DNA from 2 places in the Pandoraea pulmonicola genome. Region 2 is predicted to be linked to the other one. Evidence: predicted binding sites of a transcription regulator. Region 2 holds the regulator's gene; the other holds the start of a gene.
The links. The regulator LexA, encoded in region 2, represses DNA repair genes until DNA is damaged. The targets are predictions, from matches to a motif close to ACTGTATNNNNATACAGT.

Region 1 (6,925 bases), 460 kb from region 2:
GAACGACGCTTCGGCCGTGTTGCCCGCGCCCGGATACAGATCGTTCACGACCATTTCCAGCGTGGCGCGACGTGCCGCCTTGAGCGACTTGTCGTAACCCACCACTTCGGCCATACCGCCGACGCGGATGCGGTCGTCAAAGCGCGTGACCGCGATCTTGTAGGTTTCGTCCAGTACGGTCGAGACAGGCGCCCGCTGCGCGTCGACGATGGGAACGGTGATCGAGTAGCCCTTGAGCGGATACACCGGAATGTCGACGATGCCTTTCAGGAACGGCGTGGAGTAGGAGCCGAGCGCGACGACGTACGCGTCCGCACGTTGCATTGAACCGGCGCACACTACGCCTTCGATCTTGTCGCCCGCCACTTGCAGGCCGTCGATCGGCATGTCGTAGAGGAACTTCACACCAAGCGTCTCGGCCATGGCGGCCAGACGCGTAGTGAACAACTGGCAGTCGCCGGTCTCGTCGTTCGGCAGGCGAAGACCGCCCGTGAGCTTGTGCGATACGGCGGCGAGCGCCGGCTCCGCGCTGGCGAGCGACGCGCTGTCGAGCAACTCGAACGGAACACCCGCCTCTTCGAGAACGGCAATGTCGCGTGCGGCGTTGGCCAGTTGCTCTTCCGTACGGAAGAGCTGCAAGGTGCCGGCCTGGCGTCCTTCGTATGGGATACCCGTTTCCGCACGCAGGGCGCGGAAACAGTCGCGACTGTACTCGGCAATCCGCACCATGCGTTCCTTATTGACGGCGTATCGCTCGGGCGTGCAATTGCGCAGCATCTGGTAGAGCCACTTGAGTTGCGTGAGCGTGCCGTCCGGCCGGATGGCGAGCGGGGCATGCTTCTGGAACAGCCACTTGATGGCTTTTGTCGGAATGCCCGGGGCGGCCCACGGCGAAGCGTAACCTGGCGAAATCTGGCCGGCGTTGCCAAAGCTCGTCTCGAGCGCCGGACCCGCCTGGCGATCGAGCACAGTGACGTCGTGCCCGGCCTTTGCCAGATAGTAGGCGCTGGTGACGCCGATGACGCCACTCCCGAGAACGATGACCTTCATTGCGTTGACTCCTGTAAAACCATAGTTATCCAGTAATAATTCGCATGCTATTCTCGGTTAACTAGATTTAGTTAATGTATATCTCCTGAATTCAGGAAAAAATCATGAGAGTTCAACAGCAATCGATCCGGACGCTGGACCGGCTCGACCGGCGCATCCTCACATTGCTTCAGCAGGACGGACGGATGTCGATGAAGGACCTCTCGGAGCAGGTTGGCCTGTCGATCACCCCGTGCATCGAGCGCGTCAAGCGCATGGAGCGCGATGGCGTGATCATGGGATATTTCGCCCGGGTAAATCCCGCGGCATTGGGGGCGGCGCTGCTCGTGTTCGTCGAGATCACGCTGGACCACAAGTCGGGCAACATGTTCGACCAGTTCCGGCGCGAAGTGCTGCGCATACCTGAGGTGATGGAGTGCCACCTGATCTCGGGCGATTTCGACTATCTGATCAAGGCGCGTATTCGCGAGATGTCCGAGTATCGGAAACTGCTCGGCGACATCCTTTTGCAACTGCCGGGCGCTGTGCAGTCGAAGAGCTATGTCGTGATGGAGGAGATCAAGGAGACGCTGACGATTTACGTCGAGGAGTGAGGCGGGGCAGGGATGGCGTGGTGCCACTGCACCGCTTCGGCGCGAATATGGTTTTTGATGCCGGCTCCTGATGCGATTCGCCAGAAGCGTCAGAAGAGCGGCAACTGCGGATTGGCGGTTCCCGTTGGATCGCTGGAATCCAATGTTCCTCTTGGCGACGTCCGGTCGCGCGCTGGCTTACCGCCATTGCTGCCAGTCCTGGGCGGTGAGTCCGGCGCCGGGACCTTGAATTGATCGTTGCGCAGCGGCGGGCGCGCCTGGTTGAGTCCAAGCTTGCGCGCCGCCAGATGGAAGCGTTGCCGAATCAACTCGGCATGTAGACCCGTCCCCTTCATGCGGGTACCGAATTCCGAACTGTTGTGTTTGCCGTCCCGCACCTGCTCGATCAGGCTCATCACGTGGCGTGCTCGGAGCGGGTAGTGCTCTTCCAGCCACGTCACGAAAACGTCGTGAACCTCGAGAGGGAGCCGTAGCATCACGTAGGCGGCGTAGGTCGCACCCGCTTCGGCGGCGGTGGTTAACACGCGCTCGATATCAAAGTCGGTGAACGCGGGCACGATCGGCGCCACGATCACTCCGGTCGGAATCCCCGCACTGGTCAGCTTGCGAATGGCTTCTATACGGCGGGCCGGGGTGTTCGCGCGAGGTTCCATCTTACGGGCGATGTCCGCGTCGAGCGTTCCCACGGAGATGAACACACGCACCAGTCCCCGTTCGGCCATGCGCGACAGAATGTCGACGTCGCGTGTGACCAGCGCGGATTTCGTGGTGATGCCAACCGGGTGCCCGAAGCGCTCCAGCACTTCGAGCACGCTACGTGTGATGCGGTATTCCCGTTCGATAGGCTGGTATGGATCGGTGTTGGCGCCCAGTGCGAGAAGCGCGGGTTGATAACCACGTTTGCGCAGTTCTGCGTCCAGCCGTTCGGCCGCATTGTGCTTGGCGTAGAGCCGCGTTTCGAAGTCGAGCCCGGGGGACAGACCGAGATAGGCATGGGTCGGGCGCGCAAAGCAATAGGTGCAACCGTGTTCGCAGCCACGGTAGGGGTTGATCGAGCGGTCGAACGGAATGTCCGCCGACGTGTTGCGCGAAATGATCGTGCGCGCATTCTCCAGTGCGACCTGCGTGACGAATTTGACCTCGCATTCCTGGGCCATGTCCGATTCGTGGCGCGTTTCATCGCTTTCTCGGCGCCAGGCCGAAAAGCGTGACTCCAGATTGGCAGTAGCGCCTCGGCCCTTGCGCGACGGGGGCGGCGCGAACGAGGAAGCCATGGCTCGTCTCCTTGAAAGCAGTCCGGACACCGGCAACGGGTGTCCGCAGGGAATGCTCGTCATTATACTGTGTTTTTGTACAGTATTTCGACGGAGGCAATCATGTACGGCGACAAATGGACGAGTGTGGCGGGTGGGGCGAACACGGCCTGGCCGCTGAATGAGGCGAATAGCGTCGGGGACGACCGTGGCTGGCGGGGATGGCCGGCTGTCTGGATGTGGTGGAACTACGCAGCGTTATGCACTGCCGCCTGCTTTGGGCGGCGCGGTTGGGGGCAGGTAGGGGGCGATGGTTCTGGCGATGGCGTTGAGTGCAGCGTGGTCGGCGTTCGGACGTTGGCGGGCCAGATGGATCGCTCGAAGCGTCAGGAGCGAGTACAGCGTCGCGTGGTTTCCGCCCATGACCGCCAGCGCTTCCGTATGTCGAGCCACGATGCCGGCGTCGCCGCGCGACACCGGACCGGCGAGGGCGCCCGGCAGTCCGCGCTCGCGAGCCGCGTCAAGGGTGCCCATCACGAGCGGCCATATGGCGGCTTGTGCGTCGGCCTCCGGCATGCCGACCGCACGCCAGAGCGTCGTCGCTTCGTCGAGCAGGCAGAGCAGAAAACTGGCGGCGTAGTTGGCGCCGGCGTGGTAACGCATGCGTTCGCCAGCAGGAATCGACAGGGCGCGGCATCCCATGTCGCGGGCCAGTGCCTGCAGCGTGCGGTTCAGCGGCGCGTCCGCTTCGATCGTGATGGCGCAACCGGACATGCGCTCGGCGTCGTTGTCCAGCCCGGCAAACAGAAAGAGCGGGTGGAACCCCCCGATCTGGGCGCCGTGGCTCGCCGCCGGTGCGAGCAGAGCGACCTCGGACGCGCCACTGCAATGCACCAGCGCTTGTCCGGCTTTCGGGGACAGGGCGGTGGCGCAGATGGCGATGGCGTCGTCGGGAACCGTCAGAAACACCAGATCGGCATGGTCGAAGACCGCATTCATGTCCCGCGGCCGTTCAACTGGCATCGGTTCGCACTCGCGCAGCGCTGTCGCGATGCGTTGCGCGGCGTGGAGTTGCCGGCTAGCGACAACTGTCACCCGATAGCCGGCGCGCGATGCCGCAGCGGCCATGGCCCGAGCGACGCGGCCCGCGCCAATGAAGCCGAGCGTCGGCTTGAGAGAGGGGGAGGATGTCGTAGTCAAGGCGAAACGTTATTGCGACAGGCGGTTGGGCGTGTCGTGCGTTTCGAAATAGGTCTGGAACGCCACGGCAAAGCCGACCATCATCAGCATGGCGCCGACAAACAGGGAGACGGCGACAATGATGACCGCCGTCCAGCCCGAACGCGACTTTTGCCGCGCGCTCGGATTGAACTGGGCGTTCCAGCGTTCGTCGGGACGAAGGCCATAGACGATGGCGGCAAGAAAGGCCGAGAACAGCGAAATGGCTCCGAGGATAGTCAGGACCCACCCGGCGGGAGAACGCAACTCACTCGTCACCAACAATCCCCATCCGGCAATCCCGCATGCCGAGCCCACGATATGAGCCCAGCCAAAACGATCGCGCAGACCGTAAAGATAGAAGCGGTGCAGTCCGATCGTGCCGAACAGCATGGCCAGTCCAGCGGTCAGGGTCTTGGATTTATAGGCGACTGCGTTCATCGGGGCGCGTTATCGGGAAGGTGTTTCTCGAATGACTTCGACGAGCGTCCAGCGCATGCTCGAAGCGTCGGCGGGCGGATTTTCCATCGGTTCACCGTGGATTTTCACGCGGTATTCTACGCCGGGCTTCCACTCGAAGCCATCGATGTGGGCGTACCAGAGTTCCCACTGCGTTTTGCCCGAGTCATCCGCGTTGCGTACGCGCAGACACTTGCGCTTGGCCACGCCTGCGCAATCCGCCATCTTCGAGTCGACGTCCAGGATCCGGTCTTCCGTTTTTTGGTTTCCGGTGGCGCCGGCAATGGTGCGATTGAGCAGCGTTTGCGACGCGTAAGTCAGTGTTTCGCCGTCGGTCGTGCGAAGCGTCAATTGCGTATCGCGGCGCTCGAAACGCGTGACGCGAGGCAGCGTTTTCAGATAACGGTCTTCGAACGCCATCGAATCCGGACATGCCATGCGCGTTGCGGCAGGCGCCTGCAGACTCACTTGTCCGTTGCCCGGACCGATCTTGTACTGACCAAAGATCCGATTGCAGCCACCGGTGCCGGAGAAGGCGTTCTTGTCGTTGAATGTCAGATTGATCGTGCGACCTTCCGGCAGGGGCGGAACGTCGCTGGCACCCTCCCACTTCACCAACTGCCAGGTGCCGAGAATATCGGCCGGCGCATTGGCCGTGGCCGATGCGTCAGGCGAGGCGGATTGATTGTCCCCCCCGCCGGACGGTGCTGCGCAACCGGCCAGCATGGCTGCCGGGACGATCAAGGCCGCCAGATAGGAAGCGAACGACGAAGGCAGGAACGAGAGTCGACGTTGAGTCATGATGGGATTGTTTTTTGGTTGCGGAGAGGGCAGGGACGGCGAAATCATGACGACGGACGGAGGATGAAATGTCCGGATGAGGCCGTGAGTACCGTGAAGCGTTGACCGTCCGGGTTCATTGTCAGTTCCCCTTCGCACGGGGGAGGGGCGCTCGGAAGTGCAAGGGATTGGCGCCATGGTGATGTCTCACGGTCTGCGGTAGGTGATGCGGTAGATTGCGCCAGCATAGTCGTCACTGATCAACAAGGAGCCGTCCGGTAGCGTGAGGAGATCGACGGGGCGTCCCCAGACCGACTCGTCACTGCCGAGCCAGCCCTGTGCAAAGACCTCCTGTCTAGTGACGTTGCCTTTTGCGTCGAGCACGGTACGGACTACGCGATACCCGACCTTGCGGCTTCGGTTCCATGATCCATGTTCCGCGATAAAGATGCTGCCGCGATAGTCGTTCGGAAATTGCTTACCTGTATAGAAGCGCATGCCGAGCGCAGCGACATGGGCGCCGAGCTTGGTCATTGGGGGTGTGAAGGCTGCGCAGGGCTTTTCCCGGCCGAACTCCGGGTCGACGATATCGCCAGCGTGGCAATAGGGAAATCCGAAGTGTTCGCCCGGGCGGCCCAAACGATTGAGTTCGTCGTTCGGTAAGTCATCGCCGAGAAGGTCACGGCCGTTGTCGGTGAACCACAGCGCGTTGGTGCCCGGCTGCCAATCGAACCCGACGGTGTTGCGCACGCCACGGGCGACGACCCGCCAGTCACTGCCGTCCGCTTTCATGCTGCCAATTATGGCGTAGCGGTTTTCGTCGCGCTTGCAGACGTTGCAGGGCGCACCCACTCCCACATAGAGCCGCTGATCGGGGCCGAAGGCGATATATCGTCCGCCGTGGTGGCTCTCGCTCGGGAGCATGTCGTACACGACGACAGGCTTGCCCGGTTTGTCGAGCCGGTTTTCGATATCGTCAAGCTTAAGAATACGGGAGACAGCGGATATATATAGCGAGCCGTTGTGAATCGCGACGCCGATGGGCATGTTCAGATCGGACGCGATGGTGCGAACCTTCGCCGCGTAGGCGCGAGAGGGATCGAGCGTGATGGCGTAAACGTTGCCCTGTGCGCGGCTACCCACGAATAGCGTGCCTTTGGGGCCGAGCGCCATGCCGCGTGCGCCGGGGACCTGATCGGAGAGCACTTCGACGTGGAAGCCGGGCGGCAGGGAAAGGCGTTCGATGGGGAGCGCGTCCCGCGCAGTCGCAAGCGCAGGCCCGACGGCGAGACCGGTGGCAAGCACGTTTGCGGCGAGTACAGCGCCCGTCCGTTGCGCGAGGCTCCCGAGGCAGGCGCCTCGCGCGGCAAGCCGCGCTAGCCATTGCGGCCGGAAGGTGGGCTGCCATCCATCGGGAAATCGTCGCATGCAGGACTCGCTTCACACAAAGGATTGGTACATTGTAGACCAGTGACCCGCGGCCCTGGATTGCCGCGGTGCCCGCCCAGTCGTGGCCTGGCTTGACGGGCCTTGTCGATCGTTTGGCGAAGTGTTTGTTTTGACGAGGGTTTT
Region 2 (6,925 bases):
ACGCGCCCAAGCACGCCGCCGCCTCCTCCTGCTCGCGCTCGAACTCTTCGAGCACCGGTTGGAGCGTGCGCACGACGAACGGCAGACCGATGAACGTCAGCGCCACGAAAATGCCCAGCGGCGTGAAAGCGATCTTGATGCCAAGCGGCTCGAACCAGCGTCCGACCCAGCCGTTGGGCGCATAGACAGCCGCCAGCACGATGCCGGCGACCGACGTCGGCAGCGCGAACGGCAGGTCGATGAGCGCGTCGACGAAGCGCTTGCCCGGGAACGTGTAGCGCACCAGCACCCACGCCAGAATGAAGCCGAACACGGCATTGAGAAGCGCCGCCGCGAGCGAGATCCCAAACGTGAGGCGGTACGACGCCAGCACGCGCGGCGAACCCACGGCGGCCACGAAGCTCGCCCAGTCGAGCGAACTCGCCTTGATGAAGACCATCAGCAACGGCACCAGCACCACGAGGCTCAGGTACGCGACGGTGTAGCCCATCGTCAGGCCGAAGCCCGGCAAGGCACTCGGCTTGCGCCAGAGAGGAAACAGTGCGGTACTCATGCGATGGTCCCCTTTCGCTGTGCCGTTACTTCTTAGTGTAGATCTGGTCGAAGATGCCGCCGTCGGCAAAGTGCTTCGCCTGCGTCTTCGTCCAGCCGCCCAGATCGGCGTCGACCGTATAGAGCTTGAGCTTCGGATACTGCGACTCGTACTTCTTCGCGATTTCCGGCGAGCGCGGACGGTAGAAGTGCTTGGCGGCGATTTCCTGCCCCTGCGGCGAGTACAGCCATTGCAGATAGGCCTCGGCGACCTTGCGCGTACCGCGCTTGTCGACGTTCTTGTCGACCACCGCCACCGGCGGCTCCGTCAGGATCGACGACGACGGCACGACGATGTCGAACTTGTCCGGACCGAGGTCCTTCACCGACAGCAGCGCCTCGTTTTCCCAGGCGATCAGCACGTCGCCGATACCGCGTTCGACGAACGTGGTCGTCGCCCCGCGTGCGCCCGAATCGAGCACGCCGACGTTCCTGTACAGCGCCTTGACGAAATCCTGCGCCTTCTGCTCGTTGCCGCCCGGTTGCTTGAGCGCATAGAGCCATGCGGCGAGGTAGTTCCAGCGAGCGCCGGCCGAGGTCTTCGGATTCGGCGTGACGACGCTGATGCCCGGCTTGACCAGATCGCCCCAGTCCTTGATCTGCTTCGGATTGCCCTTGCGCACGAGCAACACGATGGTGGACGTGTACGGCGTGGCGTTGTCCGGCAGACGCTTCTGCCAGTCCTTGCTCACGAGGCCGGCTTGCGCCAGTTCGTCGATGTCGGCCGAGATGCCGAGCGTGACGACGTCGGCGGGTGCGCCATCGAGCACGGTGCGGGCCTGCTTGCCCGAGCCGCCGTGCGAGGCCTTCACGTTGACCGTGTCGCCCGCGATCTGCTTGTAATGCGCTTCGAAGGCCTTGTTGTAGTCGGCGTACAGTTCACGCGTCGGATCGTACGACACGTTCAGCAGCGAAACACTCGCCGCGTGCGCCTGAATCGCCATGCCGGCGGCCAGCGCCACCGCACCCAGTCTGCCCAATACGCTTGCCAGCTTCTTAGCTTTCGATCCCCGTGCTGCTCTGCTCATGACTTGCACTCCTCGTTTGCTTACGTGTGGTAGGACGCCAGTCTATGGGGGGCGCTAAATAATTAAAAATAATTATTTTTCTTTTGTTTATGCCGGAATAAGGATTAGCGATTTCGTGCTGATGACGGCAGCCGGCCAAAATCGCGTCGGATGTCGACGAACTTCATGCACTACATGAAGTTTCGCTTGCCTTTTTGCAAACACTGTACAAAAATACAGCCACCTGTGCTTCCATACAGTAATGCCATGATCAAACTGACTGCCCGTCAACAGCAAGTCTACGAACTGGTCCGACAAGCGATCGAGCGCACCGGCTTTCCGCCTACGCGCGCCGAGATTGCGGCCGAACTGGGCTTCTCCTCGGCCAATGCGGCGGAGGAGCATCTGCGGGCGCTGGCGCGCAAGGGCGTGATCGAACTGGCGGCCGGTCAGTCGCGCGGCATCCGCCTCAAGCGTCTGGACGAAGCTGGTGGCGCGCATCAGTTCACGTTGCCGCATATGAGCCTCATGCAACTGTCGCTGCCGCTCGTCGGACGTGTGGCCGCCGGTAGCCCGATCCTGGCGCAGGAGCACATCGAACGCAATTTCCAGTGCGATCCGAACATGTTCGCGCGCCAACCCGATTACCTGTTGAAGGTGCGCGGGATGTCGATGCGCGACGCCGGCATTCTCGATGGCGACCTGCTCGCCGTGCAGAAGGCCGCGGACGCACGCGAAGGTCAGATCGTCGTGGCGCGTATCGGCGACGACGTGACCGTCAAACGATTTCATCGCATCAAGGGCGGGGTCGAACTCATCGCCGAGAACCCCGACTTCGAGAACATCCATGTCGATGAAGGAAGCGGTGACTTTGCGCTGGAGGGGATTGCGGTTGGCCTGATCCGCAACAACGACCTCTAGGCGTCTGTCCGGGCGCGCCGCGAGAGCGACACGCGCCACTCCCTGAAGATTTGCATTTCCGTCTGCGCCGGGCTGGGTCCGGCGCCCGTGCCCTGCTGCGCCTGTGATTTGTGAAGCGATGCAACGGGATACGCCCCTCCGACCCATATTGGAAGAAGGATCGCATCATGGCTCGACTCTTTGGTTTGCTGCGTACGTCGCTGGGTGAAGCGCGTGTTCGGGTGTCGTCGCAAGCGCGTCTGTCCGCGGTGTACGGTTTGTCCGCGCTGTCCGGCCCGTTCGCCGCGGCGCCCGCCACGGCGCGTTCCTATACCGTGCCGGTGCGCCCCCGCAGTACGCTGCTGCCGCGCACGCTGACGTCGGCAGTCGCATCGGCGACGCGCCGCGCATGTCCCGCCGGCAAGGCCGTCAAGGCATCCCGCGATGTGCGCGACCGTAACGGGAACGGAAACGGACATGCCGCTCACGACGTGCGCGTGTATCGCGATGTGTCGCACATCGTGATGGTCGGCAGCATTGCCGACATCTGCCGCAGGCTCGATCAGGCCGTCGGCGAGCAGTTCTGCCAGGCTGCGGTGTAAGTCGCAGGCCGAAATCCGGGAGGCGCCGTCTGAAGAATCTATGGCGCCAGCCGGGACCGCCCATGGCCGCGTTCGTCGACGAACCGATCGCGCAGGCAACCAGTCACGCCACCATCACTGCCCCAGATCGCGCAAGGGGTTGTCTGCGCCGCGGCGCTCACCTTCGAAGAAGCGCGCCACATCGGCGTGCGTCACCGCTTCGATGTTCGCGTGCTGCCAGCGCGGCTTGTGATCCTTGTCCACGACCAGTGCGCGAATCCCCTCCACACCTTCGGCGCCCGTACGGCCATCGAGGTTGAAGACGCTGCGCATCATCAGCCACTCCTCGCGCAGCTCGTCGGCCAACGACAGTTTGCGGGCGCGGCGCACCTGCTCCAGCGTGACACAGACCATCAGCGGCGAGCGCTTGGCACGCAGCAGGTCCTCCGTCTCTTCGGCCCACCCCGAATACTCGCAACGCGCTTCCCGCTTGAGCGAGTGAAGAATGGCTGGCATGTCGGGCAGACCGAAATGATGATCAATGACATCGCGCAACGGCGCGAGCTTGCCCGGGGCAATGCCGGCGGGCGGCAGGCTCTCGCGAGCAAAGTTGCGCGCCGCATCGAGCACGGCATCGGCGTTCTGCCACTCGCCGTTCGCCAGCAATTCGCACAGCGCAGGCAGCGAGGCGCGCGGCAGCACCGCGTCGGCCAGGCCGATTTCACATGCGTCGACAGCACCGAACACGAGGCCGGTCGTGCCGAGATACTCGCCGAGACGCCCTGCGAGATTCGCGAGGAAATACCCCCCGCCGACATCAGGGAACAGCCCGATAGCCGTTTCGGGCATCGCCATGCGCGTCGCTTCGGTCACGATGCGCAGCGCGGCTCCCTGTGAGACGCCCATGCCGCCGCCCATCACCACGCCGTCCATCAATGCGATGTAGGGCTTCGGATAAGCGGCGATGGCGTAGTTCAGCCGGTACTCGTCGGTGAAAAAGTCCATGATGTCGGTGCGCCCGGCACTGACGGCCTCATGGAAATAGCGAATGTCGCCCCCCGCGCACAAGCCCTTCTCGCCCTCTCCTTGCAGCACGACGCCGAGCACCTTCGGGTCGTCGCGCCAGCCATCGAGCGCAGCAGCGATCGCGCGGATCATGTCGTGCGACAGCGCGTTGAGAGCCTTCGGGCGCGTCAGCGTGATGAAACCAATGCGACCACGGATTTCGGTGCGGACAAATTCGGTCATGTCAGGCGAGTGTTTCAAAATCGTCAACGGAATGAACATCGTTGCGCACGGCGACGCGCCATGTCGACAACGACATCCTCGGGGGCTAGCGACGGCCGGCGGCAACCATTGCGCCGCACGTCGGACATCGCAAATTCACAGGCGAACGGCCAACAAAAAAGCCGGCGCGAGGCACCGGCTTCCTTCCAACCAACGGACGTCGCGGGCGCAGCGGACTGTCGTCTGCCACGCACCGCCGCCATCGCCGGGCTTACTTCTCTTCGCGCGAGGCGCGCTTGCGCTCGTGTTCCTTCAGGAAACGCTTGCGCAGACGAATCGTTTGCGGCGTGACTTCGACGAGTTCGTCGTCGTCGATGAATTCCACGGCGTATTCCAGGCTCAATGCGATCGGCGGCACCAGACGCACGGCTTCGTCGGTACCCGACGCACGCACGTTCGTGAGCTGCTTGCCCTTGATCGGGTTGACGACGAGGTCGTTGTCGCGGCTGTGGATGCCGATGATCATGCCTTCATACAGCGCATCGCCCGGCGACACGAACATGCGACCACGGTCCTGCAACTTCCACAGGGCGTAGGCCACGGCGGCACCGTCGTCCTGGGAGATCAGCACGCCGTTGCGACGCTCGCCCAGCGAACCATCCTTGAGCGGTGCGTAGGCGTCGAAGATGTGGCTCATCAGGCCCGTACCACGGGTCATCGACAGGAAGTCGCCCTGGAAGCCGATCAAGCCACGTGCCGGAATGCGGTACTCCAGACGCGTGCGGCCACGGCCGTCCGAGACCATGTCCAGCATTTCGCCCTTGCGACGGCCGATTTCCTCCATGACCGCGCCCTGGTGATCGTCTTCCAGGTCGATGGTCAGCAGTTCGTATGGCTCGTGCTTCACACCGTCGATTTCCTTGAGCACCACGCGCGGACGCGACACGGCCAGCTCGTAGCCTTCGCGACGCATGTTCTCGATGAGAATCGTCAGGTGCAGTTCGCCGCGACCCGACACTTCGAAGACGGAGTCTTCCGAGGTGTCCTTCACACGCAGCGCCACGTTGTGGTTGAGTTCCTTGTGCAGACGATCGCGAATCTGACGGCTCGTCACGAACTTGCCTTCACGACCGGCCAGCGGCGACGTGTTCACGCAGAAGTTCATGGTGAGCGTCGGCTCGTCGACGGTCAGCAGCGGCAGCGCTTCCGGAGCTTCCACGTCGCAGATCGTCGCGCCGATGCCCACGTCTTCGATGCCGTTGATCAGCACGATGTCGCCGGCCTGCGCGCCGTCCGACATCACGCGCTCCAGGCCCTTGAACGTCAGCACCTGGTTGATCTTGCGCTTGAGCACTTCGCCTTCCGGACCGAAGCGCATGGCGACTTGCTGGCCCGGTTTGATGCGACCGCGCGTGATGCGGCCGATACCGATGCGGCCCACGAACGTCGAATAGTCGAGCGAGCTGATCTGGAGCTGCAGCGGGGCGTCGACGTCGGCTTCACGCACGGGCACGTGCTCGAGGATCGCGTTGAACAACGGGCGCATGTCGCCCTCGCGCACGTCGGCGTCGAGGCCCGCGAAACCGTTCAGCCCCGAAGCGTAGATGACCGGGAAATCGAGCTGCTCGTCGGTGGCGCCGAGCTTGTCCATCAGGTCGAACGTCTGGTTGATCACCCAGTCCGGACGCGCGCCCGGGCGGTCGATCTTGTTGACCACCACGATCGGCTTCAGACCGAGGCCGAGCGCCTTGCGCGTCACGAAACGGGTCTGCGGCATCGGGCCTTCGACGGCGTCGACCAGCAGCAGCACCCCGTCGACCATCGAGAGCACGCGCTCCACTTCGCCGCCGAAGTCCGCGTGGCCCGGCGTGTCGACGATGTTGATGTGCGTGCCTTCGTACTCGACGGCGCAGTTCTTGGCGAGGATCGTGATGCCGCGCTCTTTTTCGATGTCGTTCGAGTCCATCACACGTTCAGCGATCTGCTGGTTTTCGCGGAAAGTGCCGGACTGGCGCAGCAGCTGGTCGACGAGCGTGGTTTTGCCGTGGTCGACGTGCGCGATGATGGCGATATTACGGAGAGCGCGGGTCATGAAAGAGGTGCTCGAAAAAGCCTTTGGAGAATCCGCGATTCTACCACTTGCGCATGTCTCACGTCATGGCTTTTCTGCGATGCAACAACGGCTTGCGCCGCGGCTTTGCCGGATGCGCGGAATCGCCCCTCTCCGGCATCCTTACCCCTTCCCGCTACGCACCAATCCGGACTAGAGCAATACGTCTACATCTGGTTGCAATATTTGCCTAGTCAACTATTGCATCGCCTTGCTTTTTATTAAGTGAACGCTATAATCGTGACAAGTCAATTATTGCACCAGCACGAAAATGTCCGAACCGTCCGCCCCCCTTTCCGAGACTTCAGCGCCGCCGGCCAATCCCACTGTCGATTCGACCATCCAGTCGCCTCGTAACGCCTACGACATCGACGATTCGCTCGGCTATCTCGTCGCACGGGTGCGTCAACTGATCATGGCGGAGCTTACGAAAGAAACCTCGCAGTTCGGGCTGACCAGCACGCAGGCGACCATGCTTTACAAGGTCGCCACGGGCAAGAGCAGGACAG

Region 1: the regulator LexA is predicted to act here: its motif matches at 2,984-3,001, upstream of RO07_RS08935 (PA0069 family radical SAM protein).

Annotation. Positions count from the first base shown of each region.
Region 1 covers NZ_CP010310.2:2,045,290-2,052,214, forward strand. Annotated here, with positions in the region: gene RO07_RS08925 (D-amino acid dehydrogenase) at 1-1,050, opposite strand, end outside; gene RO07_RS08930 (Lrp/AsnC ligand binding domain-containing protein) at 1,155-1,643, shown strand; gene RO07_RS08935 (PA0069 family radical SAM protein) at 1,733-2,917, opposite strand; gene RO07_RS08940 (Rossmann-like and DUF2520 domain-containing protein) at 3,155-4,096, opposite strand; gene RO07_RS08945 (TM2 domain-containing protein) at 4,106-4,555, opposite strand; gene RO07_RS08950 (META and DUF4377 domain-containing protein) at 4,565-5,374, opposite strand; gene RO07_RS08955 (PQQ-dependent sugar dehydrogenase) at 5,561-6,781, opposite strand.
Region 2 covers NZ_CP010310.2:2,505,788-2,512,712, reverse strand. Annotated here, with positions in the region: gene cysT (sulfate ABC transporter permease subunit CysT) at 1-553, opposite strand, end outside; gene RO07_RS11095 (sulfate ABC transporter substrate-binding protein) at 579-1,535, opposite strand; gene lexA (transcriptional repressor LexA) at 1,866-2,519, shown strand; gene RO07_RS11085 (hypothetical protein) at 2,687-3,100, shown strand; gene RO07_RS11080 (enoyl-CoA hydratase/isomerase family protein) at 3,215-4,327, opposite strand; gene typA (translational GTPase TypA) at 4,578-6,398, opposite strand; gene RO07_RS11070 (MarR family winged helix-turn-helix transcriptional regulator) at 6,688-6,925, shown strand, end outside.